4 regions of the Kitasatospora sp. NPDC058170 genome follow, and region 2 is predicted to be linked to each of the others. Evidence: riboswitches for the same ligand, from Rfam matches in the RefSeq annotation. Region 2 holds a riboswitch; each other region holds the start of a gene.

Region 1 (7,430 bases), on a different contig from region 2:
GTGGACTTGCCCGCGCCGGTCCGCCCGACCACCAGGCAGAGCTCGCCCTCGGGGACGTACAGGTCCACATCGCGCAGCACCGGTTCGGCGGCACCCTCGTACTGGACTGCGACGTGGTCGAAACGGATCACTTGGCCACCTCGGCGGGCGTGCGGTCGGGCGTGCGGTCGGACGGTCGGGCGGCGCCCGGGGCGGGCGCCGCGGTGCGCGCGGGGCCGCGCTCGGGCTGCGGGGCGATCAGGCCGGCGGCGCCCGCGAGCAGCACGGCGGCCGTCGGGACGGCCGGCAGCGGCGGCCAGACGAGCGGGTGGAGCGAGGGGTTGAGCTCGGTGGCGGAGTAGCCGACGGTGGCGAACAGCACCACGGCGGCGATCACCCCGCAGGCCGCGACGCCCCACTCGGCGGCCCGCCACGGGTCGGGCCGGTAGCCGGTGCGGCTCACCCGGCGGCCGCCCAGCACCAGGCCGGCGCAGCAGAGTGCCGCGCCGCCCGCCAGGGCGGGCAGGCCGAGCAGGGCGGGCGCGGTGCCGTCGAGCAGGCCGTACACGCCCGCGCAGAGCCCGGCCATGCCGGCCAGCATCAGCGCTCCGGTGGCCCGGCGGGAGCGCCGGGTCGCGGTGCCCGAGCGGCCGTAGCCGCGCGAGTCCATCGCCGCGGCGAGCCGCAGCGAGCGTTCCAGCGCGTCCTCCAGCACGGGGACCACGATGCCGCGCATCGCCCGCACCCCCGACCGGCCTCCGGCACGCAACCGCCGGGCCCGGGCGACCCGTTGGACGCTCTGGACGAGCTGCGGAGCGACGCTGACCGCGACCGTCACGGCGACGCCCAGCTCGTACAGGGCGCCCGGCAGCACCCGCAGCGCCCGCTTCGGGTTGGCCAGGGTGTTGGCCGCGCCGATGCAGCAGAGCAGGCAGGCCAGGCGCAGCCCGTCGAAGGCCGCCGAGAGGGTGGCCTCCAGCGAGACCGGTCCGCCGATCTCGATCCCCGCGTACCAGGCGGGCGTCGGGAGGTGCGGGAGGGAGAACAGCAGGTGGTCCTGCGGGGTGATGCCGGTGGCGAAGACGCAGCGGAACACCACCCGGATCGCCACCACGGCCAAGGCCAGCCACAGGTAGTAGCGGAAGCCGCGCGCCCAGGGGGCCTCGGTGCGGCGGGCGGTGACCACGTAGCCGAGCACGGCGAGGACGGTCAGCAGGATCAGCGGGTTGGTGGTGCGGCCCGCGGCGGTGGCGAGGGCCAGCGCCCAGATCCACCAGGCCAGCGGGTGCAGGGTACGCGGCACCCGGCGGCACCCGGAGACGGGCTCCGGGGGCCGGGCGGTGCGCTCGGCGGGGCGGGGGGTCGGCACAGGATCAGTCCGCCTGCCGGCGGCGGCGCCGGGCGGCCAGCAGCGTGGCGAGGCCGAGCCCGAGGACGATCGCCACGGCGACCAGGCCGGGCGCGATCGAACCCGTGTCGTGCGGCGCGTCGGCGACCGGTTCGGCGTCCACCACCCGGGAGGTGCCGGAGGGCGACGGGGTGGCCGTGGGAGGGGTGGTCTCCGGGGTGGCGGCCGGGGTGTCGGTGGGTGTCACGGCGGCGGCCGGGTCCGCGGTGGGCGCGGGCGGCTGCTCGGGCGACGGGTCGGCGGGCGGGGGCTCGGTGGCCGTGGTCTCCGGGGCCGCGCCGGTGGCGGGCGGCGGCGTGGTCCGGGCGGCGGTGGAGGGTGCGGGCTTGCGCCCCGTGCCGCCGGAGCCGGCTCCCCCGGTGGCGGAGCCTCCTCCGCCGGCGGCGGCACCGCTGCCCGCCGTGCCGCCGCCGGTCGAACCACCGGCGGCCGTTCCCTGACCGGCTCCGGTTGCGCCGGCGGAACCGGAGCCGGTCGTGCCGGCCGTGCCGGTCGAACCCGCCGAGCCGGTGGAGCCGGTCGTGCCCGTGGAGCCGGTCGAACCGGAGGTCCCGGTCGTGCCGGAGGTACCTGCGGAGCCGGTCGAACCGGAGGAACCGGTCGTGCCGGCCGTCCCGGTCCCTCCCGTGCCCTCGCCCACCGGCTCGGCGTTGAGCGCCCGGACGGTGTCGGGCGAGTACGCCGGACGCCCCTCGGTGCCCTCGATGTTGGTCGCGCCGAAGATCCACAGGTCGACGCTGCCCGGCTTCGGGTGGTAGCTCATCGCGCCGAGCTGGCTGTACGACCAGGTGTTCTCACCCGGGTCGGCGTGCCAGTAGGACCAGTACGCCGTCGCGGGCGGCGTCAGCACGCACTTCTCCTGCTCGGGCGGCGGGAACTGCTTGCCGCCCTGGTAGCCGCTGTAGCCGATCCGGCAGATGAACGCCGGGCCGTCGTGCCCGGTGCCGGCGGTCCGCCAGCCGCCCTGGTTGAGCAGGGTGTACCCGGTGGTCGGGGTGGTGCCGCAGGAGCGCAGCAGCGGGCCGCCCCACTTGGCGAGGTCCACCGCGAGCACCACCCCGGAACTCGTGGTGCAGCGGCCGAGGGGCAGCGGGTCCGCCGCCGCCGGGCCGGCCAGGCCGAGCGCGGCGGCGAGCAGGGTCAGCACGGCCACAACTCCGGCCGGCCGGTTGAGCGTCGAACGGTTCACCGGTGCCTCCCAGCGGACGAACGGGTACGGCGGGCGTAGGCGACGGCGGCGCCGCCGGCCAGCAGCAGGGCCAGGGCCGTGAGGGCGATCGGCTCCACCTCGGTGCCGGTGCTCGCGAGACCGGAGCCGGACGGCACGGGCACGTCGAGGCGGACCGGGACCGCGGGGTACGCGGTGGAGTCGCCGGGGCCCGGGCGGTTGTCGGTCCGGCCGGGGGCGGGGGCGCCGCCGGCGGGCGGGGCGGACTCGGGAGGCGTGCCGGTCGGGATGGTGCCGGTCGGCGTGGCGGTCCCGGTCCCGGTCGGCGAGGCGGTCGCACTCGGGGACGCCGTCGCGGTCGGGGACGTGGTCGCGGTGGGCGAGGCTGTCGCGGTCGGGGACGTGGTCGCGGTGGGCGAGGCGGTCGCGGTCGGGGACGTCGTCGCGGTCGGCGAGGCGGTCGCCGTCGGGGAGCCGGTGGCCGTCGGCGAAGTGGTCGCCGTGGGGGACGCCGTCGGCGAGGGCGAACCGGTCGGCTGCGTCCCGCCCAGTGGGCGGCTCAGCGTCCCGAAGGAGGTCCCGACCGTCCCGCCCAGCGCCTGGGTGGAGGCCCGGACGTCCGAGCCCTGCTGTCCCCCGGCCGCGACGTTGAAGCCGCCGTCCGCGTTCTGCTGCCCGGTCAGGAAGTCCCGGGCCCGGGCGATCGCCGCGCCGTACGAGGCGGCCCGCAGGCTCAGGCCCTGGACGGCGAGGGCGGCGGAGTTGGTGGAGTCCCCGGCCGCACCGGGGAAGCCGCCGTCGGCCAGCTGCCGGCCGGCGATCCAGGCCGCCGCCCGGTCCACCGCCTGCTGCGCCGCGGGGTCGTCGGTGAGCAGCGCGAGGGCCATCGCGGCCATCGCGGTGCTGTCCACGTCCGAGTCCCCGGTGGCGGGGATCAGGCTGGGCCAGGAGCCGTCCGGGTGCTGAAGGCCCTTCAGGTAGCCGACCGGGCCGGCGGCCGCCGCGGTGTCCCCGGCCCGCAGCTGCGCCATGATGCCGAGCGCCTGGGAGAACACCGAGGTGGCGTAGGTGTAGTTGCCCGCCGCCGCGCAGGAGGTGTCGGGCGCGGGGCTGGGTGCGGCGCAGACCGTCTTCGCCAGTGCGGCGATCAGGTCCTGCCCGCCGAAGCGGTGCGGGTCCCGGCCGACGACCTCGGCCAGCAGCGCCTCCTTGCCGATCGAGCCGCCGCCCGCGTACTCGGAGCCGATCCCCGTCCAGTCGTCCGCGGTGCGGCCGCTGCCGTCGGTGCCGCGCCCGTCGAGGAAGTCGGCGATCCGGCGCAGCGCGGGGTCGTCGGTGCCGGTGGCGGCGAGGGCGAAGGCCGCGTCGATGGTGAGGCCGAAGTCGGCGAAGCCGGAGTCGGGGAAGGCCTCGTAGTAGTGGCCGTCGAGCAGCCTGGCCGGGGCGGTGAGGTAGCCGGAGCCCTTGGCGAGGTCGGGCGTCCGGCCGCCGGGCTGCGGGGTGGTGACGTCGTGGGCGAGGGTGGCGGTGCTGAACCCGGCGTTGTGCAGCAGGTTCATCCCGGTGGGCGGGTGGGCGTCGCAGCCGCCCACGATGCCGCCGCCCCAGGGCCCGAAGTCGACGGCCACGACGGCGCCGGAGGTCGCGGTGCACTCGTCCATCGGGTCGGCGGCGGCGGAGCCGGAGTAGCCGAACAGGACGGCGCTGCCCGCCGCCACGGCGAACGCGGTGGCCGCGGCGAGGGACAGGGTGCGGCGGTCTCTGCCGCTCGTACGGGTGCTGCGGACCTTCACCGGACACTCCCCAGTCGGTCGACGCGGGGCCGTGCGCAGCGAACGGCGTGCCCGTACCGGGGCAGCCGTCACCATCGCACCGCAGTCCGCGACGGCGCTCGTGTTGCTCGAAAACCCCCGGCGCAGGCATTCCGGCTCGCCCGTGCCCCTCTCGGGGACCAGGCCTACGGTTGCGGGTCAGCGCCGGATTCGGACCGGCTTCCCCTGCTGCCGAGGAGGAAAAAACGCTTCATCAGACCACGGCGCACAATCCGTGGTCAACGTGTCGCCCGGCCGCACACCGCCGAGTTCACCGACCCGGACAGCGGCCCCCCGAACGCCAACACCCGTGGCCGACACGGCACGACGGCCCTCGCGCAGTGGATCGCGCGAGGACCGTCGTGCGGCGTCAGGTGCGGTACCCGGTGGCGCCGCCGGTCAGCGCGGGCTGCCGTAGCCGCGCTCGACGATCCGCACGGCTCCCTCGGTGTAGTAACTCCGGTCCGCCGGAAGCTCGGTGGCGAGACAGTCGACGTAGCGGTTGTACATACAGAAGGCCGCCGCGATCAGGACGGTGTCGTGGATCTCCCCGTCGCCCGCCCCCTCCGCGCGCGCCGCCTTGACGGCCGCCTCCGAGACCGGGCCGACCTGCGCCTGCACCTCGGCCGCGATCCGCAGCAGCGCCCGCAACTGCGGTGACACCGGCGCGGTTTCGAGGTCCGTCTTCACTGCCGTCACCACGTCGAGGCCGCCGTCGAGCTGGGCGGCCGCGAAGGCCCCGTGCGACTCGGAGCAGAACCGCGTCCCGTTGAGCTCCGACACGTACGAGGCGATCAGCTCCCGCTCACCGCGCGGCAGCGGGGACGGGCCGCGCAGCAGCGCTTCGGCCAGCTGGTTCAGCGGCGCGGCCGTATCCGGGCGCTCCACCATCAGACCACTGATACCGGGCAGGTCGTTCCCGATCCTGATGTGCGGCACTATGCGTTCCCTCCGGGCGGTTCGGCTGTGGACCGCCCCATGCTCCCGGCCCCCGGACAGCCGGACCATCTTCCGGATTGCTGAATACCGGCGGCGGGCGAACGGCCCGCAGGACGGCCCCGGCCGGCCGCCGACGAGCGCGGGCCCTTCCGTCGGCACGAGCGTGAACCGGTCCGTGTGGCGACCGTCGCACCCTCCCAAAAATACCCCCCCAGGTATTTCTGTTACGGTGGATCCAGATACCCCGGGGGGTAACTGCGCGACGAGGGAGAGTGTGCCGTGTTCTTTGCCGACATCCTGGAGACCGAAGGCCTGGGCAACCGGAGCCATCTCGCGGGCGGGCCCCGGACCGCGGTGGTGGTGGATCCGCCGCGGGACATCGACCGGGTGATCGCCGCGGCGGCCCGGCGCGGGGTGCGGATCGCGGCGGTCGCCGAGACGCACGTCCACAACGACTACGTCAGCGGCGGTCTGGAGCTGGCCCGGGTGACCGGCGCCCGCTACCTGGTGCCCGCCGGGGCGTCGGTGGCGTACGAGCGGGTCGCGGTCGCCGACGGCGACGTCGAGGAGATCGACGAGGGCCTGGTGCTGCGGGCCGTGGCCACTCCGGGGCACACCCCGCACCACACCTCCTACGTACTGGAGCACGAAGGGCACGCCGTCGCCGCGTTCACCGGCGGGTCCCTGCTGATCGGAAGCGTGGGCCGGCCGGACCTGGTCGAGCCGCGCCTGACCGAGGAGCTGGCGCGCGCACAGCACGCCTCCGCGCACCGCCTGGCCGCCGAGCTGGACGACGAGGTCGCGGTGATGCCCACGCACGGGTTCGGCAGCTTCTGCTCCTCCGCCCAGGCCGGCGGCGAGGGCAGCACGATCGGCGTGGAGAAGGCGTCCAACCCGGCGCTGGTCCAGGACGTCGAGACCTTCGTCGCGGAACTGCTGGCCGGGCTGGACGACGTGCCGGCCTACTACGCCCACATGGGCCCGGCCAACGCCGCCGGCCCCGCCCCACTGGACCTGACCGCGCCGCGCCGCGCCGACGCCGGGGAGATCGCCCGCCGCCTGGCCGCCGGGGAGTGGGTGGTGGACCTGCGCAGCCGCACGGCCTTCGCCGAGGGCCACGTGGCGGGCTCGTTCAACTTCGAGGTCGACGGGCAGCTGGCCACCTACCTGGCGTGGATGGTCCCGTGGGGCCGGCCGGTGACGCTGCTCGCCCGGAGCGCCGAGGAGGTCTCCCGGGCGCAGCGCGAGCTGGCCCGGGTGGGCATCGACCGCCCGGCCGCCGCGGCCGTCGGCTCGCCCGCCGACTGGGTCGGCGGCGAGGTGCCGCTCGCCTCGTTCCCGCGGGCGACGTTCGCCGACCTGGCCGCCGCACGCGGGCGGGGTGAGGACGTGGTGGTGCTGGATGTGCGCCGCGACGGCGAGCGGGCCGGCGGCTGGATCGAGGGGAGCGTGCACGTCCCGGTCCACGAAGTCCACCGGCGCCTTCACGAGGTGCCCGCCGGGACGGTGTGGGTGCACTGCGCCGGCGGGATGCGGGCGGCGATCGCCGCCTCCGTCCTGGACGCCGCCGGGCGCCGGGTGGTGGCCGTCGACGACGGCTACCCGGCCGCCGCGGCGGCCGGCCTCACGCTCACCCCGCCCGCCCGGTCCTGACCGCACCACCCCGTTCCGCCGCACCACCCCGTTCCGCCCGGCCCGACCCGGGCCGGCGGAACGGGCGCACCTTGAGGAATCACCATGCTTGTGTCACCTCGCGGCCCCGGCCGCGGCACGCCCGCCCGGGCGCATCGGACGCCTGAGGACGGGACGGCGGGCACCGCGATATGACCGCGCTCGTCCTCGCCCTCCTCGCCGGGGCGCTGGTCGGCCTCGCCCTGGGCTCGCTCGGGGCGGGCGGAAGCATCCTGGCCGTTCCCGCGCTGGTCTACCTGCTCGGCTTCAGCCCGGCCGGGGCCACCACCGCCAGCCTGATCATCGTGATCGCCACCTCGCTCACCGCACTGGTGGCCCACGCCCGGGCGGGAGCGGTGCTCTGGCGGCCCGGTCTGCTGTTCGCCGCGGCCGGACTGCTGCCCGCCGCCGCGGCCGGGCTGCTGTCCGTACGCATTCCCGCCGCCGCGCTGAC
Region 2 (7,430 bases):
CCGGGTGGGGAGAGGTCTCGGTGTGCCCCGCGGCCTGGAGGATCTCCCGGGCGGCCTGGTCGGGTACGTACTGCTCCACACCCGGACCGAGCGCCTCCCGCGCGGCCCGCTGGGCCCGGAACACCAGCCGGTGCAGCTCCACCTGCCAGGGCGCGGGCGCGGCCCCGATCACGAAGGTCCGGGCGGTGGAGACGCCGTAGCCGCGGTACTGGGCACCGAGCACGACGGTGAGGAAGTCGCCCTCCTCGACCCGGCGGTCGGTGGGCTGGTGGGCCTGCTGCCCGGAGTGGCTGCCGGTGCCGACGGACACCGGGAAGGCCGCCCGGTCGGCGCCGTGGTCGATCATCCGGCGCTCCAGCTCCATCGCCAGGTGCCGCTCGGTGCGGCCGACGAGGATCGACTCCAGCAGCTCGCCGAGCGCCTGGTCGGCGATCTCGGCCGCGATCCGCAGGTCGGCGATCTCGTGTTCGTCCTTGACCACCCGCAGCCGTTCGACGACCTGCGCGAGGTCCGCCAGCCGGACGCCCTCGGCCAGTCCGGCCACCGCGCGGTGCCGGCTGACGGTCAGGTCGTGCTCCTCCACGGCGAGGTCCGCCACCCGCAGCCGGACGGCCGCGGCGGCCGCGGCCAGCACGGTGTCCGCCCCGGCGGCCACCGGCAGCTGGGTGATGTCCTCACCGATCGCGCGGTCCCCGGTGTCGTCCGGCGGCAGGTCGTCCGGCAGTGCCAGCACCACCCGCTCCCGGGTGAGCAGCACGCTCGCCCCGCACGGCGGGCAGCCGGTCAGGTACCGGACGTTCGCCGGCCGGGTGATCAGCGCCGCATCGGCCCCGGACGCACTGCAGTGCTCCCTCAGCCGCTCCCGCCGGCCCGCGTACGCATCAGCCATGCGTCGAGCCTACGGAGCCCCACCCCGATCCGCCCGCCGAGCAGACCCGACCGGGCAGCCGCCGCCCCCGGCCCCGGGCCCCGCCCGGGTTCGCGGTCCGGGCGGGCGGCGGCGCCGACGGCCTCAGCCCTCCGCCGGAGCCGAAGCCTGGGTCGAAGCCGGGGTCGAAGCCTGGGCCAGGACCGCGCCCTCCCCCGCCGCCGGGGTCCAGCGCTGTTCGACCCTGGCCAGCCGCCAGTAGGCGATCGCCGCGCCCCAGACCACCACGAAGAGGCCGACGAGCACGTAGCCGACGTTGTCCAGCGACAGCTCGGCGATCCACCCGCTGACCGGGTCGGTCAGGTCCAGCTTCTCGTGCAGCACCCCCACCAGTTCGATGGTGCCGATGACGAAGGCCACCGCGATCGACAGCCCGGTGATGGTCAGGTTGTAGAACACCTTGCGCACCGGGTTGGAGAACGCCCACTGGTAGGCGAAGTTCATGAACGTCCCGTCCAGCGTGTCGAACAGGCTCATCCCCGCCGCGAACAGCAGCGGCAGGCAGACGATGGCGTACCAGGGCAGGCCCGCCGCCGCGCCGGAGCCGGCCATCACCATCAGCGTCACCTCGGTCGCGGTGTCGAAGCCGAGGCCGAGCACCATGCCCACCGGGAACATCTGGCCGGGCCGGGTGATCGAACGGGTGGCCCGGTTCAGCAGCCGGGCCAGGAAGCCGCGCGCGTTGAGGTGCTCCTCCAGCTCCGCCTCGTCGAACCGCCCGGCCCGCATCGACCGGAACACCTTCAGGATGCCCAGCAGGGCGACCAGGTTGAGCGCGCCGATCAGGTAGAGGAAGGCCCCGGAGGCGGTGGTGCCGACCACGCCGAGCCACTTGTGGGTGGCGGACTCGTCGTCCATCAGCGTGTTGGCCAGCTGGGCGCCGCCCGCCACCAGGGCGGCCATCAGGACCACCATCGAGGAGTGCCCGAGGGCGAACCAGAAACCCACCGAGACCGGCCGCTTGCCGTCCGCCATCAGCTTGCGGGTGGTGTTGTCGATCACCGCGATGTGGTCCGCGTCGAAGGCGTGCCGCATGCCGAGCGTGTAGGCGGTGACGCCCAGGCCCACCCCGAAGACCTGGGTACCGACCTCGTACTCCTGCGGGGCGACCAGGAAGACGAGCGTCCCGAAGGCCACCACGTGCATGGCCAGGATCACCCCCATGAGCCCTGCCGTGCGGATCGTGTCCTCCCGCCTCCAGCGGAAGGACGGCAGCACCGCGGGTGTCGCCGGCACAGCGGCGGTTTCGGGCAGGGTCATCGTGGGATCACGCTCCAGCACCTCGTGGAATGACGTTCGTGAGATGCCGTGGCCGGTCTCCTGGCTTACGGGGCGTCCGTACCCGCCTTCCCAGGCGCGCGAGGCACCCAGTGGCGTCGTGGCTACGGACGACTCCCCCCGATCACAGTGGCGAGGGCCGCTCCGGACTGGGGACCCCTGAAGGTCCGTCACCGGTCTTCCCGAACACCACGGCGGGCAACACCGTAGGGGCCGGAACAGCACCCTTGCAAGGCTGCGCACCTGCGCAGGTGTCCAGGATCACAGCCCGCCGGCCGCGCGGGGCGGCTGCAAGAATGGGCCCATGCATCTCGTACCGGCCGACCGCGCGGGCCAGCGCACCATCGACGGGCACCGGGTCTGCGAGGCCATCGCCGCGATCGGCGACACCGCGCACGTCCGCTCCTGGGCCGAGCGGTTCTCGCTGCTCGCCGACCCCGGGCGGCTCGCGCTGCTGCTCGCCCTGCACCGGGCCGGGCCGCTCGCCGTCAGCGACCTGGCCGTGGCCACCGGTATGCGCGATCCGGCCGTCTCCCAGGCGCTGCGGCTGCTGCGCACGGCCGGCGCCGTCACCGGCGACAAGGACGGACGCGTGGTGCGCTACCGGCTCGTGGACGACACCATGCGCCCCCTGCTCGACGAGTGCGCCGCCGCCGAGCACCACGAGCCCGCCACCGGGCGCCCCGGACCGGCCGCCGCCACGGGCTGACCGCCCCCGGGCCCGGTCTGGCGCACCCGCGGGGCGCGGCCTCAGCCCTCCCGGACCAGGCGTTCGAAGCGGTGCAGCGAACGGTCGGCGAGCGGCTCGGTGACGGGCCGCAGGGCGCGGCCGAGCGGGCCCGCGCCGGGCAGCCGGAAGGCGCCGAGGAAGGCGAAGCGGGTGCCGTCCGACTCGGGCCTGGCGGCCAGGCCGCCCAGCAGGAAACGGCTGCGCATCAGGCACCAGCCCGGCGTCAGCTCGACGTCGAAGCGGGCGCGCAGGCGGGAGTGGCCGACCACCAGGGCCTGTCGGCGGCCCTCCGCCGGGCCCTCCCCGAGGCGGACCGAGCGGATGTCGGGCAGCCAGCGCGGCAGCCGGCCCTCCAGGTCCGCGGCCACCGCCCAGACCTGGTCGAACGGGGCGTCGATCACCGCCTCGTGGACGGCGCCGCCCGGGGTGGCGGCGGCGATGACGTGCAGGCGGCGGACCGGGTCGAAGCCGGCCACCGGCCAGGGAATGCGCTCGGTCACTGCTGCCACGCCCTTCGGAAGCTGAGTCGGGCCCGGGACAGCCGGGACTTCACGGTGCCGGTCGCCACGCCCAGCAGCTCGGCGGTGGCCCGCTCGTCCAGGCCCTCGATGTCACGCAGCACCAGGACGGCGCGGTGCTCGGGGGTGAGCCGGGCGAGGACGTCCTCGATGTCGGTGGCGAGCTGCGGATCGCCGGGGCGGGGCAGCTCGGAGAGGTCGGCGGGGACGCAGCGGGCGACCCGCCGCACGTGCCGGACGGCCTCGCGGACGGCGATCGAGCGGACCCAGCCGAACAGCGCCGCCGGGTCCTTGAGCTGGCGCAGCCGGCGGAACACCGCGATCAGCGCCTCCTGGGTCGCGTCCGGCCCGTCGTCCAGCGCGATCGGGCCGCAGAGCCGGCGCACGTACGGCGTGACCAGCTCCAGCAGCTCGCTGACGGCCAGCTGGTCGCCGCGCTGGGCGGCACGGACCAGCACGGCGGTTTCCGTCGGGGTGTCGGGACCATCCACGTCCGATCAGAGGCGCCGCGGCGGCCGGACGTTCCCTCGCCCCCGCCGCTTTCCGCTGTGACGCTCGCCACAGGAACGTCCGCCCGCCGGGGCGGCTCCTGTGGGGCGACACACTGCCGGGACACCCGAGGGGCCGTCATGAACCGCCGCCGTACCGCCGCACTCGCCATCGCCACCGTGCTCGCCGCCGACGGGCTGCTGCACGTCTACTGGGCCACCGGCCGCACCTGGCCGGCGCCGGACACCGCGACGCTGTCGCAGGTGGTGCTCAACGCCGACGTGCCGTTCACCCCGCGGGTGGTGCTGCCGCTCGCCGGGCTGCTGTTCTCGGGCGCCGCGCTGGTGGCGGCCCGCGGCGGGCTGCTGCCCGCCACCGCCCGCCGGCTGCCGGCCCTCGCCCTGCACTGGGGTCCGCGCGCGGTGGCCGGCGGACTGCTCGCGCGCGGACTGGCGGGGCTGGTCTGGGCGGCCGGGATCGGCGCCGCGACCGACTCGGCCTTCTACCGGCTCAACCTGGCCCTCTACACACCGCTCTGCCTGGCCGGCGCCGCGGCCGCGTGGACGGTGGCCCGCGGCGCCGGGCAGCGCGCACCGCACTGAGCGCGGCCCCCACGGAGCGCGCGCCGCCCGCGGTCACCCGAGGCCGGTCAGACCCGCTGGCAGCCCGGGCACCAGAACAGGTTGCGCGCGGCGTGCGCCTCCGTCCGGACGTCGGTGCCGCAGACCAGGCAGGGCATGGCGGCCCGGCGGTAGACGTAGACCTCGCCGCCGTGGTCGTCGACCCGCGGAGGCCGGCCCATCGCCTCGGGGGTGTGCTCCGGCCGGACGGTGTCGATCCGGCCGGCGCCGACGCCCTCGCGCATCAGGTCGACCAGGTCCGCCCAGATGGCGTCCCACTCGGCACGGCGGAGGTCGCGCCCGGCCCGGTGCGGGCTGATGCCCAGCCGGAACAGCACCTCGGCGCGGTAGACGTTGCCGACGCCGGCCAGCACCTTCTGGTCCATCAGCAGGGCGGCGACCGTCGTCCGGCTGCCGGATATCCGCCGCCAGGCGGGCTCCGGATCGGCGTCCGCGCGCAGCGGGTCGGGCCCGAGGCGGGCGGCGACGGCGTCCTTCTCGGCCCCGGTGATCAGCTCGCAGGTGTTGGGGCCGCGCAGGTCGGCGTAGCCCTCGTCGTTCTCCAGGCGGAGCCGGACCAGCCCCACCGGCTCGGGCGCGGGACCCTCGGCGAAGGTGAAGCCGCCGTAGAGGCCGAGATGGATGTGCACCCAGGCGCCTTCCTCGAACCCGAGGAAGAGGTGTTTGCCGGTCGCCTCGGCCTCGGCCAGCACCTGGCCGTCGATCAGGGCGGCGCCGTCCGCGAACCGGCCCTGCGGGCTGGACACGCGGACCGGGCGGCCGCCGAAGGCCGTGCGGTTCTCGGCGGCGAGACGGTGGATGATGTGGCCTTCCGGCACGGGCGTCGGCTCCCCCCGCTGGTTCGACAGGACGTGTCCATCATCGCAGCCGGCACCGACACTCCGGCCTGGTCAGCGGGCCCGCCGGGCATCGGCCGGAGGTCAGCGGACCGGGATCCCCATCAGCCGGGCCAGGATCACCCGGTCCAGCTCGGCGGCGGTGGCGGCGACGTCCAGGTGGGAGTTGTCGATGATCGGCAGCCCCGAGTTGTACCAGCCCGCCATCCGCCCGTGGATCCGGGCCACCTCCTCGTCGCTGAGGCGGCGGTTGCCGCTGCGCCGGGCGTTGCGGCTGAGCACCGAGTCCAGGCTGGGCAGCAGCACCACGGGGATCATCCCGGGGCCGATGTGCCGCTTCCAGCCGCCGAGGCCGATCGCCGGGCGGTCGGGGAAGACGGCGTCGTCGATGATGCAGGAGATGCCGTTGGCGAGGTAGTTGCGGCAGGCGAAGCCGCAGGTCCGACGGGCCAGCCGGTACTGGGCCTCGGAGGCGTTGTTCCAGCCGGACTGCGGGTTGGCGAAGCCGGACTGCACCCACTCGCGGACGTCGTCCAGGCTGATGTGCGCGGTCGGGGTGGGTCGGCGCTCGGCCCAGTGCCGGGCGACGGTGGTCTTCCCGGCACCGGCCGGGCCGATCAGCAGGACGGCCAGCGGGCCGGCCGGCATGTGCTGCTGCGGCGGGTGGGACGGGAGCTGCACGGGTGCCCCGGAGGGCAGCAGGAAGTGCCCGGTCGACCCCGCGGGTACCGGCGCGCTCGGCGCCGGCCGGGCGGCGGCGGGCACCGGAACGCCGACGGGCGGCCCCGGCGGCGGCGGGACCGGCGGCACGGCACCCGGAGGCACGGCAGCGGGCGGCACCGCGACGGGAGGCACCACCGAGGGCGGCGCCGGCGGGTGACCGCCGTACCCGGGCTGCGGCGCGGCGGTGGCGGTACCGGGGTACGCCGGGGCCGGCGGAGCGACGGGACGTGGGGGGAGCTCTCCACCCCCGGAGTACTGCGTCACGGTCACCTCCCGACATCTTTCAGCGGGGACACTACACGGCGGCCCGGCGGCGGGCACAGTCCGCCGCCGGGCCGACGCCGAGCCGCCACCAGGCCGCTGACCAGGCCTCAGCCCCGGATCACCGGGGAGTCACCGGGGAGTCACCAGCCGGTCAGCGCGTGGTGAGCTGCTCGGCGAGGGCGCGCAGGGCCAGTTCGTACGAACCGAGGCCGAAGCCGGCGATGGTGCCCGAGGCGACCGCGGCGATGACCGAGGTGTGCCGGAAGGTCTCCCGGGCGTACGGGTTGGAGATGTGCACCTCGATCAGCGGGGCGGTCCGCTGGGCGGCGGCGTCGCGCATCGCGTACGAGTAGTGGGTGAAGGCACCCGGGTTGATCACCACGGGCACCCCGCCGTCGGCCGCCTCGTGCAGCCACTCCACCATCCGCTGCTCGGAGTTGGTCTCGTGCACCTCGACCTCGAAGCCGAACTCGCGGCCGAGCGCGGTGCAGCGCTCGACCAGTCCGGCGTACGAGGTGGCGCCGTAGACGTCCGGCTCGCGGCTGCCGAGCCGGCCGAGGTTGGGGCCGTTGAGCACCATCACCCTGGTCACGCGGAGACCTCCGCGTAGGCGGCCACCAGCAGCGACGGGTCGGGGCCCTCCAGGACGGAGGTCTTGCCCAGGCCGTCCAGGACGATGAAGCGGATCAGGTCGCCGCGCGACTTCTTGTCGATCTTCATGGCGTCCAGCAGCTTCGGCCAGGCGTCCGCGCGGTAGGTCAGCGGCAGGCCGACCGAGCCCAGCACGGCGCGGTGGCGGTCGGCGGTCTCGTCGTCCAGCCGCCCGGCCAGCCGGCCGAGTTCGGCGGCGAACACCATGCCGATGGAGATCGCGGCGCCGTGCCGCCACTTGTAGCGCTCGTTGCGCTCGATGGCGTGGCCGAGGGTGTGGCCGTAGTTGAGGATCTCCCGCAGGCCGGACTCCTTGAGGTCCCCGGAGACCACGTCGGCCTTGACCTGGATGGCCCGCCGGATCAGCTCGAC
Region 3 (7,430 bases), on a different contig from region 2:
CGACGCCTCCTACGCGCCGGACGAGTTCAAGGACGACAGCGGCAAGATCATCGGCATGGACGTCGACCTGGCCAACGCCATCGCGGCCAAGCTCGGCCTCAAGGCCGACGTCCAGGACTCGGGCTTCACCGCGATCATCCCGGGCATCCAGTCGAACAAGTTCCAGCTCGGCATGTCGTCCTTCACGGACAACAAGGAGCGCGAGCAGATCGTCGACATGGTGACCTACTTCAACTCCGGCAGCGCCATCGCGGTCAAGAAGGGCAACCCGGACAAGATCGACCCCAACGACCTCTGCGGCAAGAAGGTCGCCGTCCAGACCGGCACCACCCAGGCCGACGAGATCAAGGACACCCGCAACCCGGACTGCGTCAAGGCCGGCAAGCCGGGCATCCAGAACGACGGCGACAAGTTCGACCTCCAGACGGACGTCACCAACGCCGTCGTCTCCGGTCGCGACCAGGCGCTGATGGCCGACTCCCAGGTCGTGGACTACGCGATCAAGCAGTCCGGCGGCCAGCTGGAGAAGGTCGGCTCCACCTACGGCGTCGCCCCCTACGGCGTGGCGCTGGCCAAGGGCTCGCAGCTCACCCCCGCCGTGCAGGCCGCCGTGCAGTCGCTGATCGACGACGGCACCTACAAGCAGATCCTCGCCAAGTGGGGCGTCGAGGCCGGCGCGATCGACAAGTCCACCGTCAACGGTGCCGTCAGCTGACCGTCCGCCTGCCTTCTCTCTCCCCCGAGGCCACACCGTGAACTCTCTGGACAAGGGGAAGGCGGACAAGGGACGGCCTGAGACCATCAAGGCCGTCCCGGTCCGCCACCCCGGACGCTGGGTGGGCGCCGTCGTCATCGCCGTACTCGCCGCGATGCTGCTCAGCGCCCTCTTCACCAACCCCGCTTTCAAGTGGGACATCGTCGGGAAGTACCTCTTCCACGACAGCATCGTGCACGGCATGCTCGTCACGCTGGAGCTGACCGCGCTCGCCATGGTCATGGGTGTGGTCGGCGGCATCATCCTCGCGGTGATGCGGCTCTCCCCGAACCCGCTGCTCTCCGGCACCGCCTGGATCTACATCTGGATCTTCCGCGGCACCCCCGTGCTGGTGCAGCTGGTGTTCTGGAACTTCCTCGGCCTGATCTGGGCCAAGCTCTCGATCGGCGTGCCGTGGGGACCGGAGTTCTGGTCCGAGTCCACCAACGTCCTGATCCCCACCTTCGTCGCCGCCCTGCTGGGCCTGGGCCTCAACGAGGCCGCCTACATGGCGGAGATCGTCCGCGGCGGCATCCAGTCGGTGGACGAGGGCCAGTCCGAGGCCTCGCACGCGCTCGGCATGAGCCGCTTCACCACCATGCGCCGGATCGTCCTGCCGCAGGCCATGCGGGTGATCATCCCGCCGACCGGCAACGAGACCATCTCGATGCTCAAGACCACCTCGCTGGTCAGCGTCATCTCGCTGGAGGAGATCTTCCGGGCCGGCCAGGTGATCTACTCTCGGACGTACCAGAACATCCCGATCCTGATCGTGGTCAGCCTCTGGTACCTGTTCTTCACCTCGCTGCTGACCATCGGCCAGTACTACATCGAGCGGCACTACGCCCGCGGCTCCAACCGGACCCTCCCGCCCACCCCGCTGCAGCGACTGCGGCGCATGTTCGCCGGGAAGCCCACCCCGAAGACCAGCACCGACGTGGTCCCGGGGCTTGAGGGAGGTGGTCACGTATGACCGATCTGACCAAGACGCCCGCCGACGCCGTCGCCGGCGGCCCCATGGTCCGGGCCGAGGACGTCCACAAGTCCTACGGGTCCGTCCAGGTGCTCCGGGGCATCGACCTGGAGGTCCGGCAGGGCGAGGTGTTCTGCCTGATCGGTCCGTCCGGCTCCGGCAAGTCGACCTTCCTGCGGTGCATCAACCACCTGGAGAAGATCAACGCCGGCCGCCTCTGGGTGGACGGCGAGCTGGTGGGCTACCGGCAGAAGGGCGACCGGCTCTACGAGCTCAAGGAGAGCGAGGTCGCGCTCAAGCGCCAGGACATCGGCATGGTGTTCCAGCGCTTCAACCTCTTCCCGCACATGACCGCCATAGAGAACGTCATCGAGGCGCCGGTGCAGGTCAAGGGCGAGAGCCGGGCCGCCGCCCGGGAGCGCGGGATGGTCCTGCTGGAGCGGGTCGGCCTCTCCGACAAGGCGAAGAACTACCCGTCCCAGCTCTCCGGCGGCCAGCAGCAGCGCGTCGCGATCGCCCGCGCGCTCGCGATGAAGCCCAAGCTGATGCTCTTCGACGAGCCCACCTCCGCGCTCGACCCCGAGCTGGTCGGCGACGTCCTCGACGTCATGCGCGGCCTGGCCGAGGAGGGCATGACGATGGTCGTCGTCACCCACGAGATGGGCTTCGCCCGCGAGGTCGGCGACGCGCTGGTGTTCATGGACGGCGGTGTGGTGGTCGAGGCCGGCAACCCGCGCGACGTGCTCACCGACCCCCAGCACGAGCGCACCCGCGCGTTCCTCTCCAAGGTGCTCTGAGCGCACCCCCTGGGCGCCCGGCAGGCCGGTCCTGCCGGGCGCCCTGCGTTTGCCCCGCCAAGGTAATAGGCTGGAGGCACTAAGCCCGTTACCAACGCTTGAAAGGACCACCGTGGAGCTCGCCTCGTACGCAGACCTGGCCGTTCGGCTGGTCAACACCGAGGAACCCGAGCGCGGCACCGACTCGCTGACCTCGGTGGAGGCCGTCCGCGGCCTGTTCTCCGACTCCTCGCGGGCCGCCGCGCTCGCCGACGAGGCGGACCTGCCGCGACTGCGCGGCGTCCGCACCCGGCTGCGCGGGGTCTTCGAGGCCGCCGCCGAGGGGGACGAGATCCGGGGCGTCGACCTGCTGAACAGCCTGCTGATGGAGTACCCCGTCAGCCCGCTGGTCTCCGGGCACGACTACCTGGACGATGCCGGCCGCCCCCGCTGGCACCTGCACCTCGCCGACAACTCGCCCACCGCCACCGCGCACTTCAGCGCCGTCGCCTGCATGGGCCTGGCCGTCCACCTCACCGAGCTGGGCGCCGACCGGCTCGGCATCTGCCAGGCCGCGCCCTGCCGCAACGCCTACCTGGACACCTCGACCAACCGCTCCCGCCGCTACTGCTCCGACCGCTGCGCCACCCGCGCCAACGTCGCCGCGTACCGGGCCCGCAAGCGCCTGGAGGCCCAGGAGGCCGCTGCGGCCTCCTAGGTCCGTGCGGGGTGTTTGCAAAGTCCCGCCGGGTCCGCGGCGACTTTGCGAACACGCCCTGGCCCCGAGCTGCCTCAGAACTCGTCGGGGTCCACCCAGACCCCGAGTCGGCGGGCCAGCCCCGGCACCCGGGCCAGCGGGCCGCGGAGCAGCAGCCGCTCCAGCCGCCGGCCCGGCGCCAGCCAGGCCGGGCACGGCCGCAGCCGCAGCAGCACCCGGCCGAGCACCAGCTCGTCCGGCACCGCGCCGTAGCTGCGGCTGTCGCTGTCGATCGGCCGGTTGTCCGACAGCAGCCACCAGCCCTTCGGCCGCCGGGCCCCGGCCCGCTTCACCACCAGCAGGTCCTGCTGGAACGGGTGGCGGAACACCACCACCGCACCCGGCCTGATCCGCGCGCCGTACCGGACGACCAGCTGGTCGCCCTCGCGCAGGGTGGGCACCATCGAGTCGCCCGCCACGTCGATCAGCCCGAACGGGGCGACACCCCCCGGGGTGCCGCCCTCCGGTTGCACCATCCGCGCCACGACTCCTCCTCCCGGCTCGCCGCGTCCCAGTGTGCCGTACGGACCGTCACCCGCCGATGTCCGGATTGGCCCGGTTCCGGCTCCGCCTTTTGCCCTAGGCCGACTGCCCGATCGCGAAACCCGGTGGCCGGAGGGGTAATCTCGGGCGCGGGAAGACGATCTAAGGAAGGACTCCCATGTTCTCTCGTCTGTTTGCACCGCGTGCCACCGCTCACGCCCACTGTGACCTGCCCTGCGGCGTGTACGACCCGGCGCAGGCCCGGATCGAGGCCGAGTCGGTGAAGGGCACCCAGGAGAAGTACCAGGCCAACGAGGACGCGGCGTTCCGCACCCGCGCCCTGATCATCAAGGAGCAGCGCGCCGAGGCCGTCAAGCACCACATCTCGGTGCTGTGGAGCGACTACTTCAAGGCCCCGCACTTCGAGAAGTACCCGCAGCTGCACCAGCTGATCAACGACACCCTGAAGGCCGCCTCGGCCGCCAAGGCGTCGACGGACCCGGCCACCGGCCAGGCCCTGCTCGACCTGATCGCCGAGGTCGACAAGATCTTCTGGGAGACCAAGCAGGCCTGATCGCCGCTCAGTCGCCTTCGACCGCCCCCCTCCGGCCCGCCGGACGGGGGCGGTCGTGCGTTCCGGGGCGCTCCCGGTCTTCCGAACGTTCCCGGGAGGCTCCGCCCCGGCACCGGTAAGGGTTGACCGGCCCGAGCAGTTGTTATGCTGCCAGGGCGTCCCGAGGGGGAAGTCCGGTGCGAATCCGGCGCTGACCCGCAACGGTAGGCGGGGCCCCGGCCCCGCGAGCCCGATCGCCCTGGGGCGCTGACCTCCCGACAACTCGCCGTGGACTGCGAGGGGATGGCGCTCCGGCACACCCTGATGCCCCGGCCCGCCGCCCCCGCCCGGACCACCGCCCGAGGCTAAGGCGCGCCCCCGTTGAGCACCGCAGCGACCGCACCGCTCCGCCGAATACCCGTCGTACCGCTGGCCGCCGCCCTGGCCGCGGCGCTGCTGCTGTCCATGGTCTGCGGGGTGGCCCTGGGCGCCTCCGGACTCGGCTGGGCGCGGGTACTGCGGCTGCTCGGCGCCGGACTGACGGGCGGTCGGCTGGAGGCCGAGGAGGCCGCCGCGTACGCGATCGTCTGGGAGATCCGGCTGCCGCGGACGGTGCTGGCCGCCGTGGTCGGCGCCGGACTCGCGGCCACCGGCGTCGCGGTGCAGGCGATGGTCCGCAACGCGCTCGCCGACCCGTTCGTGCTCGGCATCTCCTCCGGTGCGGCGGTCGGCGCCAACGCCGTCCTTCTGCTCGGCGCCCTCGCCTCGCTCGGGGTCTGGGCGCTGTCGGTCTCCGCCTTCGGCGCGGCCCTGCTGGCGATGGTGCTGGTGTACGCCGCCGCCCGGTCCGCCTTCGGCCTCACTCCGCTGCGGCTGGTCCTCACCGGCACCGCGATGTCCTACGGCTTCTCGGCGGTGACGGCACTGATGGTGTTCGGCGCCGCGCGCGGCGAGGCGGCCCGCAGCGCCATGATGTGGATGCTCGGCAGCCTCGGCGGGGCGACCTGGGGCTCGGTGCCGATCGCCGCCGCCACCGTGCTGGCGGGCCTGGCGTACCTGGCCTGCTCGGCCGGGCGGCTGGACGCGCTCGCGATGGGCGACGAGACGGCCGCCTCGCTCGGGGTGGACGCCGACCGGCTGCGCCGCGAGCTGTTCGTGGTGACCGCCGCCGTCACCGGCACGGTGGTCGCGGTCAGCGGCGCGATCGGCTTCGTCGGGCTGATGGTGCCGCACCTGACGCGGATGCTGGTCGGCGCCGGGCACCGCCGGGTGCTGCTGGTCGCCCCGCTCGCCGGCGCGCTGCTGCTGGTCTGGGTGGACATCGTCTCGCGGGTGGTGCTCGCCCCCGCCGAACTGCCGGTCGGGGTGGTCACCGCCGTCCTCGGCGTGCCCTGCTTCCTGCTGCTGATGCGCCGTCGCGGCTACACCTTCGGAGGCCGCTGATGGACATCGACCTCGACCGGGTCTCGGTCGACCTCGCCGGGACCCGCCTGGTCCACGACATCACCCTGAGCGCCGCCGCCGGCCGGGTGGTCGGCCTGGTCGGGCCGAACGGCAGCGGCAAGTCGACGCTGCTGCGCTGCGTCTACCGGGCGCTGCGGCCCGCCGCCGGCGCCGTCCGGCTGGGCGGCGCCGACCTGCACGCGCTCGCCCCGCGCGAGGCCGCCCGGCGGGTCGCCGCGCTGCCCCAGGAGCACTCCGCCGAGTTCGACTTCACGGTGGCCGAGGTGGTCGGCATGGGCCGGCTCCCGCACCGCGGCGCCTTCGCCGGACCGAGCGCGCAGGACGCGGAGCGCTGCGCCGGGGCACTGCGCCGGGCCGGCGCGGACCACCTGGCCGGGCGCGGCTTCCTCAGCCTGTCCGGCGGAGAGAAGCAGCGGGTGCTGATCGCCCGCGCGCTCGTCCAGGAGCCGCGGGTGCTGGTGCTGGACGAGCCCACCAACCACCTGGACATCGGCCATCAGCTGGAGGTGCTGGCCCTCGTCCGGGAGGCCGGGCCGACCGTGCTCACCGCGCTGCACGACCTCAACCTGGCGGCCGGCCACTGCGACCTGCTGTACGTGATCGAGGCCGGCCGGATCGTGGCCTCCGGGCCGCCCGCCGAGGTGCTCCGACCCGCGCTGCTGGCCGAGGTGTTCGGCGTGCGCGCCACCCCGGTGCGGCATCCGCTGACCGGCGCCGTCCACCTGCTCTTCGACCGCCTCGACCCGCTCGACCCGCTCGACCGACCCTAGGACCTCGTATGCGTACCAAGGCCGTTGCCACCGCCGCCCTGCTCACCCTCGCCCTGACCGCCTGCGGCGCGGAGATCGCCCCCGCCGGCGGTGCCGCCGCCGGCTCCGCCCACTACCCGGTGACCGTCGACAACTGCGGCGCCAAGGCGACCTTCAAGACGAAGCCCGCCCGGGTGGTGACCAACGACGTCGGCATCACCGAGCTGATGCTGGCGCTCGGCCTCGCCGACCGGATGGCCGGCTACGTGATGCCCGACGAGAAGGGCCAGGTCGACAAGGTGGCCTGGAAGGACGGCTACGCCGGGACCACGTGGCTCTCCAAGCAGCAGATCACCAAGGAGATCGTGCTGGAGGCCAGGGCCGACCTGGTCTTCGCCGGCTGGCACTACGGCTTCAGCGACGCCGACGGCTTCACCCCGCAGGCGCTCGCCGGGCTCGGCATCGACTCCTACGTGCTGAGCGAGTCCTGCCGCAGCGGCAAGGGCCCGGAGCGCGGGGTGATGTCCCCGCTGGACGCGCTGTACACCGACCTGGCCAACCTCGGCGAGATCTTCGACGTCCGCGACCGGGCCGACAGGCTGATCGCCGGGTTCAGGGCCCAGGTCGCCGCCGTACCGCAGCCCGAGCAGCGGCCGAGCGTGTTCCTCTACGACAGCGGCGAGGACAAGCCGTACACCTCCGGGCGGTTCGCCGCACCGGAGGAGATCATCGCCAAGGCCGGCGGGCGCAACGTGATGGGCGACCTCGCCGACTCCTGGACCACCGTCGGCTGGGAGAGCGTGGTGCAGCGCAACCCCGAGGTGATCGTGATCAACAACTACGGCGAGACCGGCGCCGAGGCGAAGCGGAAGTTCCTGAAGTCCTTCCCGCCGCTGGCCGGGGTCTCCGCGATCAGGAACG
Region 4 (7,430 bases), on a different contig from region 2:
CGAGCGCTGCGGCCGCCCGCCACACCAGCGATCTGGCGGCCTCCAACTCCGTTGCCATGTCCGCCAGTCGGAACTGCAGCGCCTGGGCGTGCAGCAGCCGGGCGCCGAACGCCTCCCGGTCGGCCAGGTAGCCGGTGGCGCGCTCCAGCGCGTCCTGGGCGCCGCCGATCGAGCAGGCGGCGATCCCGATCCGGCCGCCGTTGAGGCCGGTCATGGCGATCCGGAAGCCCTCCCCCTCGGCGCCGAGCAGGCGGTCGGCCGGCAGCCGGACGCCGTCCAGCAGCACCTGGCGGGTCGGCTGCGCGTTCCAGCCCATCTTCTTCTCGTTGGGGCCGAAGGAGACGCCCGGGTCGTCGCGTTCGACCACGAAGGCGGAGATCCCGGACGCCCCCGGGCCGCCGGTGCGGGCCATCACCACGTACACCTGCGCGGCGCCGGCTCCGGAGATGAACTGCTTGACGCCGTCGAGGACGTAGCCGTCGCCGTCGCGCACCGCCCGGGTGGTCAGCGCGGCGGCGTCGGAGCCCGCGCCCGGTTCGGTCAGGCAGTAGCTGGCCAGGCTCTCCATCGAGCAGAGGCCGGGCAGCAGCCGGGCGCGCTGGTCGTCGCTCCCGTAGCGGTCGATCATCCAGGCGACCATGTTGTGGATCGACAGGTACCCGGCGATGGACGGGCAGCCGGTGGCCAGCCCCTCGAACACCAGCACCCCGTCCTGCCGGCCGAGCGCCGAGCCGCCCTGGTCCTCCCGGACGTAGACGCCGCCGAGCCCGAGTCCGGCGCCCTTGCGCAGCACATCGACCGGGAAGTGCTTGTTCTGGTCCCACTCCACCGCGTTCGGGGCGAGGTGCTCGCGGGCGAACCCCCGGCAGGTCTCGGCGATGGCGCGCTGATCCTCCGTCATGGTGTGCACGGCGGCCTCAGCCCATCGTCGGGATGGTGAAGCTCGCGCCCTCCTTGACCCCGGAGGGCCAGCGCGAGGTGACGGTCTTGGTCCGGGTGTAGAAGCGGATCGAGTCGGGCCCGTGCTGGTTGAGGTCGCCGAACCCGGAGCGCTTCCAGCCGCCGAAGGTGTGGTAGGCCACCGGGACGGGGATCGGCACGTTGACGCCGATCATCCCGGTGGTGACCCGGCGGGTGAAGTCCCGCGCGGTGTCGCCGTCCCGGGTGAAGATCGCCACCCCGTTGCCGTACTCGTGCTCGCTGGGCAGCCGCAGCGCCTCCTCGTAGTCCGCCGCGCGGACCACGCACAGCACCGGGCCGAAGATCTCCTCCCGGTAGATGCGCATCCCGGGGGTGACCCGGTCGAAGAGGGTGGCGCCGAGGAAGTAGCCGTCCTCGTACCCGGGCACGGTCAGCCCGCGGCCGTCGACGACCAGTTCGGCACCCTCCTCGACCCCGGCGTCGAGGAAGCCGCGCACCCGGTCCAGGGCGTCCCGGCCGACCAGCGGGCCGAAGTCGGCCTCGGCGTCGTGCGAGGCGCCGACCCTGAGCGCGGCGATCCGCTCGGTGAGCTTGGCCACCAGGGCGTCGGCGGTCTCCTCCCCGACCGGCACCGCGACGGAGATGGCCATGCAGCGCTCGCCGGCCGAGCCGTAGCCCGCGCCGATCAGGGCGTCGGCGGCCAGGTCGAGGTCGGCGTCCGGCATCACGATCATGTGGTTCTTGGCGCCGCCGAAGCACTGCGCGCGCTTCCCGCGGGCGGCCGCGGTGGCGTAGACGTACTGCGCGATGTCGGAGGAGCCGACGAAGCCCAGCGCCGCCACCCGGGGGTCGTCGAGCAGCGTGTCGACCGCCTCCTTGCCGCCGTTGACGACGTTCAGCACGCCCGGCGGCAGACCGGCCTCGACGAAGAGCTCGGCGAGGCGCAGCGGCACCGAGGGGTCCCGCTCGGAGGGCTTGAGGATGAAGGCGTTTCCGCAGGCGATGGCCGGTGCGGCCTTCCACAGCGGGATCATCGCGGGGAAGTTGAACGGGGTGATGCCGGCGACCACGCCGAGCGGCTGGCGCAGCGAGTACACGTCGATGCCGGTGCCCGCGCTGTCGGTGTACTCGCCCTTCAGCAGGTGGGGCACCCCGGCCGCGAACTCGACGACCTCCAGGCCGCGTTGGAGGTCGCCGTGGGCGTCGGCGACGGTCTTCCCGTGCTCGGCGGACAGCAGCCGGGCCAGCGGCTCGCGTTCGGCCTCGACCAGCTGCAGGAAGCGCAGCAGCACGCGGGCGCGGCGTTGCGGGTTCCAGGCGGCCCACTCGGTCTGGGCCTGTTCGGCGTCGGCGATCGCCGCCTCGGTCTCGGCCCGGCCGGCGAGCGGTACGCGCGCCTGGACGGTGCCGGTGTTGGGGTCGTACACGTCGCCGAACACCCCGGAGGTGCCGGTGACGTGCTTTCCGCCGATGAAGTGGGTGAGCTCACGGACCATCACAAGCCTGCTCTCGTCAGGATGTCGGGAGGATCCGAGGGCTGGGGCACGGCAGGGGTCGGCGCCGCGCGCCGCGGTGGGCGGGTCACGGGGTGCCGGGTTCTGCCTGGCGCGGTGGAGACCGTCAGGGTGACGGGTGTGCCGCGGCCGTCGCAGGATCACCAGGGCCAGGAGGAACACAGACCGGTGCCATGCGTGTTTGCTCCATCCTCGTGGACAACACGGAACACCCGCAGTCGGTATCCTGACTCCCGGATCAGCGCGCGCCACCCGGCCTTCCCGGCTGGCTGCCAGTGGCTGGTACTGCGGTGACGCGCTCCCCGGTCACAGTGGCGGGACCGTGCCGGATTCACACCGGCTTCCCTGCACTGCGGGCCTTGGTTCACGACCATATAGTTGGACGTCCTAGTAAGTCCAGGGTGCCGTGCCCCCACCGAGCCCCAGGCGCAAGGGCTCCCCGGCCTGAACCCCTCCGCCGGACATGCCACTTAGGCAAGGCTAACGTCATGTCGGGCGCCCAGCCCGCCACAGCGCCCGGGCGGCAACAGGACCGGGAAGGGGGCGGGGCGGCCGCTGGAGCCCGCCAATGCGGTTAGGCTAACCTTACCTCACTGTCTCGCAAGCCTGTCCGACAGCCGCCGCGCTCCGACCTCAGGGAGAACGTCCATGCCACCCGCCCTCAGCCGCGTCCCCAGACCGCGTCGCACCGGCCGGGCCCCCGGCAAGTCCGCCGCCACGACGGCGCGGTGACCCGTGGCATCGATATCCACCGATGAGTTCAAGGGCCGGACGGCCCTGGTCACCGGCGCCTCCCAGGGCATCGGGGCCGCCGTCGCCCGCCTGCTGACCGACCGCGGGGCCCACGTCGTGGGCAGCGACCTGTCACCCTCCGGGCCCTCGGTCCACCGCCTCGACGTCACGGACGCCGGGGCCGTCGAGCGGCTGGTGGAGCAGGCGGAGCGGGAGCACGGACCGCTCGACATCCTGGTCAACGTCGCGGGCGTGCTGCACTCCGGACCCGCCCTGGACACCAGCGACGAGGACTGGCAGCGCACCTTCGCCGTCAACACCACCGGGGTGTTCCACACCTGCCGCTCCGTCGGGCGCCGGATGGCCGAGCGCGGCCGGGGCAGCATCGTCACCGTCGGGTCCAACGCCGCCGGCGTCCCCCGGATGAACATGGCCGCGTACGCGGCCTCCAAGGCGGCCACCACGATGTTCATGCGCTGCCTGGGCCTGGAGCTGGCCGCCTCCGGGGTGCGCTGCAACCTGGTCTCGCCCGGGTCCACCGACACCCCGATGCAGCGCGCGCTGTGGACCGACGACGACGCCGAGCGCCGGGTCCTCGAAGGCGACCCGGCCACCTACCGGGTGGGGATCCCGCTCGGCCGGATCGCCGCGCCCGAGGACGTCGCCGAGGCGGTCCTCTTCCTGGCCGGCGACCGCGCGCGGCACGTGACCATGCACGACCTCTACGTCGACGGCGGCGCCACCCTGCGGGCCTGACCCCGACCCGGGCGGCCCGGAAGCGCCCGCCCCTTCGAGTCCCACCACCCCGGTGCCCCCGGCACCGGCAGAACGGAGCACCATGACCACGGCTTCCGAGGCCCGGTCCCCCGTCGCGGCGCCGCTGGACGGCAGCGCACTGCTGGCCGCCTACCGCCCGGCCGCCGACCGGGCCTTCCTCACCGGCCCGACCCGGACCCTGCTCGCCGAGGGCGTGCACCGGTCCGTCCCCGACCCCGCCGAGGCCGGCCGGCTGCTGGCCGCGGCGCAGGCCGAGGGCCGCGACCCGGTCGTGGTCGGCGCGATCCCCTTCTCCCCCGGGCGCCCCGCCGAACTGTTCATCCCCGAGCGGGTGCTGCGGGCCGAGCCGATCCGCGGCACCCGCGCCGCCCCCGCCCCCGCCCGGGCGGCGCGGGCCGCGTGGACCAGGCGTCCCGTCCCCGCGCCCGGGGGCTACCGGGACGCGGTCGCCGAGGCGGTACGGCTGATGGGTCAGGACCCGGAGCTCGCCAAGGTCGTCCTCGCCCGCACGCTGGAGCTCACCTCCCCCGGCGGCACCGACATCCCCGCCATGCTCGGCCGGCTGCTGGACCGCGACCCGCACGGCTACACCTTCGCCGTGCCGGCCGGCGGCACCGCCACCCTGGTCGGCGCCAGCCCCGAGCTGCTGGTCTCCCGTCAGGGCGGCCGCGTGGTGTCGAACCCGCTGGCCGGGTCCGCCGCCCGCAGCACCGACCCGGTGGAGGACCGGCGCCGGGCCGAGGAGCTCGCCCGCTCCCCCAAGGACCTCGCCGAGCACGCCTTCGTGGTCGACGCCGTCCGGCAGGCGCTCGCACCGCACTGCGACGACCTCGTCGCCCCCGCGCAGCCCTCGCTCGTCCGCACGGCCGCCATGTGGCACCTGTCCACCACCGTCACCGGGACGCTGCGCGACCCCGCCACCAGCGCCCTGGACCTCGCGCTGGCCCTGCACCCCACCCCGGCGGTCTGCGGCACCCCGACCGACCGGGCCCGGGAGCTGATCGGCACCCTGGAGCCCTTCGACCGCGGCCTCTACACCGGCGTGGTCGGCTGGGGCGACGCCGCCGGCGACGGCGAATGGGTCGTCACCCTGCGCTGCGCCGAGGCCGACGGCGAACGGCTGCGGCTGTTCGCCGGCGCCGGCGTGGTCGCCGCCTCCGTCCCGGAGCACGAACTGGCCGAGACGGCGGCGAAGTTCCGGACCTTCCTGCACGCCGTCGGACTGGAGAACGCCGAATGAGCCTCTACCCCCCGGAGGTCGCCGACCGCTACCGCGCGGCCGGCTACTGGACCGGCGAGACGCTGGACACCATGGTCCGCCGCCACGCCGCCGCCACCCCGGAGCGGATCGCCGTCACCGACGGCGACCGCCACTGGAGCTACGCCGAGCTGGACGCCCGCGCCGACCGGCTCGCCGCCGGGATGCTCTCCCGCGGGCTGCGCAGGGGCGACCGCGTCGTGCTGCAACTGCCCAACGTGGCCGAGTTCTTCGAGGTGTTCTTCGGCGCGCTGCGGGCCGGCGTGGTCCCGGTGATGGCCCTCCCGGCGCACCGCCGGGCCGAGATCTCCTACTTCTGCGAGTTCGCCGAGGCCAGGGCGCTGTTCGTCGCCGACCGCCACGAGGGCTTCGACCACCGCGAACTGGCCGCCGAGGTGTGCGCGGCGGTGCCCGGCCTCGGCGAGGTCTTCGTGGTCGGCGACCCCGGGCGCTTCACCCCGCTCGCCGAGCTGCGCGCCGACGCCCCGACCGCCCCGGCCGACCCCCCGACCGCCGGCGACCTCGCCTTCCTCCAGCTGTCCGGCGGCAGCACCGGGCTGCCCAAGCTGATCCCCCGCAGCCACGACGACTACCTGTACAGCGTCCGCGAGTCGGCCGTGATCTGCGAGCTGTCGCCCGCCAGCGTGTACCTCTGCGCGCTGCCCGCCGCCCACAACTTCGCGCTCAGCTCGCCGGGCACGCTCGGCACCCTGTTCGCCGGCGGGCGCGTCGTGCTGGCCCGCGAGCCCAGCCCGGCCACCGCGCTGCCGCTGATCGCCCGCGAGCGGGTCACGATCACCGGCGTCGTCCCGCCGCTGGCCCTGGTCTGGGCACAGAGCGCCCCCGCCGCCGGCCACGACCTGTCCAGCCTCGAACTGCTCCAGGTCGGCGGCGCCAAGCTCAGCGAGCAGGCCGCCCGCCGGCTCGGCCCGGCGCTCGGCTGCCGGCTCCAGCAGGTGTTCGGGATGGCCGAGGGCCTGGTCAACTACACCCGCCCCGAGGACCCGGAGGACACCGTCCTCACCACCCAGGGCCGCCCGATCTCGGCCGACGACGAGATCCGGATCGTCGACGACGAGGACGCCGACGTGCCCGAGGGGACGACGGGACACCTGCTGACCCGCGGCCCCTACACCATCCGCGGCTACTGGCGGGCGCCCGAGCACAACGCGCGCTCCTTCACCCCCGACGGCTTCTACCGCACCGGGGACCTCGTGCGCCGCACGCCCACCGGCCACCTGGTCGTCGAGGGCCGCGCCAAGGACCAGATCAACCGGGGCGGCGAGAAGGTCGCGGCCGAGGAGGTCGAGAACGTCCTGCTCGCCCACCCCGCGGTGCACGACGTGTCGGTCGTCGCGGTCCCGGACGACTACCTGGGCGAGCGCAGCTGCGCCTACGTGATCCTCCGGCCCGGTGCCGAGCGGCCCCGCCCCGCCGTGCTGAAGGCCTTCGTCCGCGCCGCCGGCCTCGCCGACTACAAGGTCCCGGACCGTGTCGAGTTCGTCGACGACTTCCCCAGCACCGGTGTCGGCAAGGTCAGCAAGAAGGACCTCCGCACCGGCTCCCGCTAGCCTCGCCGACAGCCCTGCCGTCACCACCGGCCCGCCCCACCAGCGCCACCAGCCAGCCCCACCAGCGCCACCAGCCCTGACCGCCCAGAAAGGCCTCCCCGCATGGCACTGCCCGCCATCGCCCCCTACGAGCTGCCCGGCCCCGCGGACCTCCCACCCCGCAAGGTGCCGTGGCAGGTCGACCCGGCGCGGGCCGTCGTCCTCGTCCACGACCTGCAGAACTACTTCCTGGGCGCCTTCCCGGCCGAGGGCCCCCCGCTGGAGCCGGCGCTGGCCAACACCGCCCGGATCCTCGACCGCGCCCGTGCCCTGGGCATGCCGGTGGTCTACTCCCACCAGCGCGGCGGCCAGACCCCCGAGGAGCGCGGCCTCCAACTGGACTTCTGGGGCCCGGGCCTGCCCGACGACCCCCGGGCCCAGGCGGTGCCGGACGTGGTCGCGCCCGCGGCGCAGGACCACATGCTGCTCAAGTGGAAGTACAGCGCGTTCGCCCGCACCGACCTCGCCGAGCTGCTCGACAAGGCCGGCCGCGACCAGCTCGTCATCGTCGGCGTCTACGCCCACATCGGCGTCCTGATGACCGCCTGCGACGCCTGGATGCGCGACGTCCAGGCCTTCGTGGTGAGCGACGCCGTCGCCGACTTCTCCGCCGAGAAG

What was found. A riboswitch is a leader RNA that binds a small molecule or an ion and turns the genes downstream of it on or off. The one in region 2 is predicted to bind cobalamin.
Region 1: it holds a riboswitch for cobalamin, as region 2 does, so the genes downstream of both, ACFVVX_RS29550 (prenyltransferase/squalene oxidase repeat-containing protein) here and ACFVVX_RS30690 (HoxN/HupN/NixA family nickel/cobalt transporter) in region 2, are expected to answer to the same signal.
Region 3: it holds a riboswitch for cobalamin, as region 2 does, so the genes downstream of both, ACFVVX_RS14140 (FecCD family ABC transporter permease) here and ACFVVX_RS30690 (HoxN/HupN/NixA family nickel/cobalt transporter) in region 2, are expected to answer to the same signal.
Region 4: it holds a riboswitch for cobalamin, as region 2 does, so the genes downstream of both, ACFVVX_RS07740 (CoA-acylating methylmalonate-semialdehyde dehydrogenase) here and ACFVVX_RS30690 (HoxN/HupN/NixA family nickel/cobalt transporter) in region 2, are expected to answer to the same signal.

The regions. Positions count from the first base shown of each region.
Region 1 is NZ_JBHVUV010000030.1:34,466-41,895, reverse strand. It holds gene ACFVVX_RS29565 (ABC transporter ATP-binding protein) at 1-131, opposite strand, end outside; gene ACFVVX_RS29560 (CbiQ family ECF transporter T component) at 128-1,282, opposite strand; gene ACFVVX_RS29555 (hypothetical protein) at 1,353-2,576, opposite strand; gene ACFVVX_RS29550 (prenyltransferase/squalene oxidase repeat-containing protein) at 2,573-4,348, opposite strand; cobalamin riboswitch at 4,452-4,608, opposite strand; gene ACFVVX_RS29545 (carboxymuconolactone decarboxylase family protein) at 4,766-5,305, opposite strand; gene ACFVVX_RS29540 (rhodanese-like domain-containing protein) at 5,585-6,958, shown strand; gene ACFVVX_RS29535 (TSUP family transporter) at 7,129-7,430, shown strand, end outside.
Region 2 is NZ_JBHVUV010000033.1:1,356-8,785, forward strand. It holds gene ACFVVX_RS30685 (M24 family metallopeptidase) at 1-889, opposite strand, end outside; gene ACFVVX_RS30690 (HoxN/HupN/NixA family nickel/cobalt transporter) at 1,013-2,188, opposite strand; cobalamin riboswitch at 2,221-2,415, opposite strand; gene ACFVVX_RS30695 (ArsR/SmtB family transcription factor) at 2,511-2,915, shown strand; gene ACFVVX_RS30700 (SRPBCC family protein) at 2,957-3,436, opposite strand; gene ACFVVX_RS30705 (RNA polymerase sigma factor) at 3,433-3,912, opposite strand; gene ACFVVX_RS30710 (DUF3995 domain-containing protein) at 4,084-4,545, shown strand; gene ACFVVX_RS30715 (Fpg/Nei family DNA glycosylase) at 4,593-5,402, opposite strand; gene ACFVVX_RS30720 (AAA family ATPase) at 5,505-6,407, opposite strand; gene aroQ (type II 3-dehydroquinate dehydratase) at 6,559-6,987, opposite strand; gene aroB (3-dehydroquinate synthase) at 6,996-7,430, opposite strand, start outside.
Region 3 is NZ_JBHVUV010000011.1:7,431-14,860, reverse strand. It holds gene ACFVVX_RS14170 (ABC transporter substrate-binding protein) at 1-715, shown strand, start outside; gene ACFVVX_RS14165 (amino acid ABC transporter permease) at 753-1,727, shown strand; gene ACFVVX_RS14160 (amino acid ABC transporter ATP-binding protein) at 1,724-2,524, shown strand; gene ACFVVX_RS14155 (CGNR zinc finger domain-containing protein) at 2,637-3,221, shown strand; gene sodX (nickel-type superoxide dismutase maturation protease) at 3,296-3,736, opposite strand; gene sodN (superoxide dismutase, Ni) at 3,922-4,317, shown strand; cobalamin riboswitch at 4,454-4,573, shown strand; gene ACFVVX_RS14140 (FecCD family ABC transporter permease) at 4,762-5,739, shown strand; gene ACFVVX_RS14135 (ABC transporter ATP-binding protein) at 5,739-6,530, shown strand; gene ACFVVX_RS14130 (ABC transporter substrate-binding protein) at 6,539-7,430, shown strand, end outside.
Region 4 is NZ_JBHVUV010000005.1:1,592-9,021, reverse strand. It holds gene ACFVVX_RS07745 (acyl-CoA dehydrogenase family protein) at 1-901, opposite strand, end outside; gene ACFVVX_RS07740 (CoA-acylating methylmalonate-semialdehyde dehydrogenase) at 918-2,417, opposite strand; cobalamin riboswitch at 2,634-2,825, opposite strand; gene dhbA (2,3-dihydro-2,3-dihydroxybenzoate dehydrogenase) at 3,171-3,923, shown strand; gene ACFVVX_RS07730 (isochorismate synthase) at 4,006-5,184, shown strand; gene ACFVVX_RS07725 ((2,3-dihydroxybenzoyl)adenylate synthase) at 5,181-6,773, shown strand; gene ACFVVX_RS07720 (isochorismatase family protein) at 6,876-7,430, shown strand, end outside.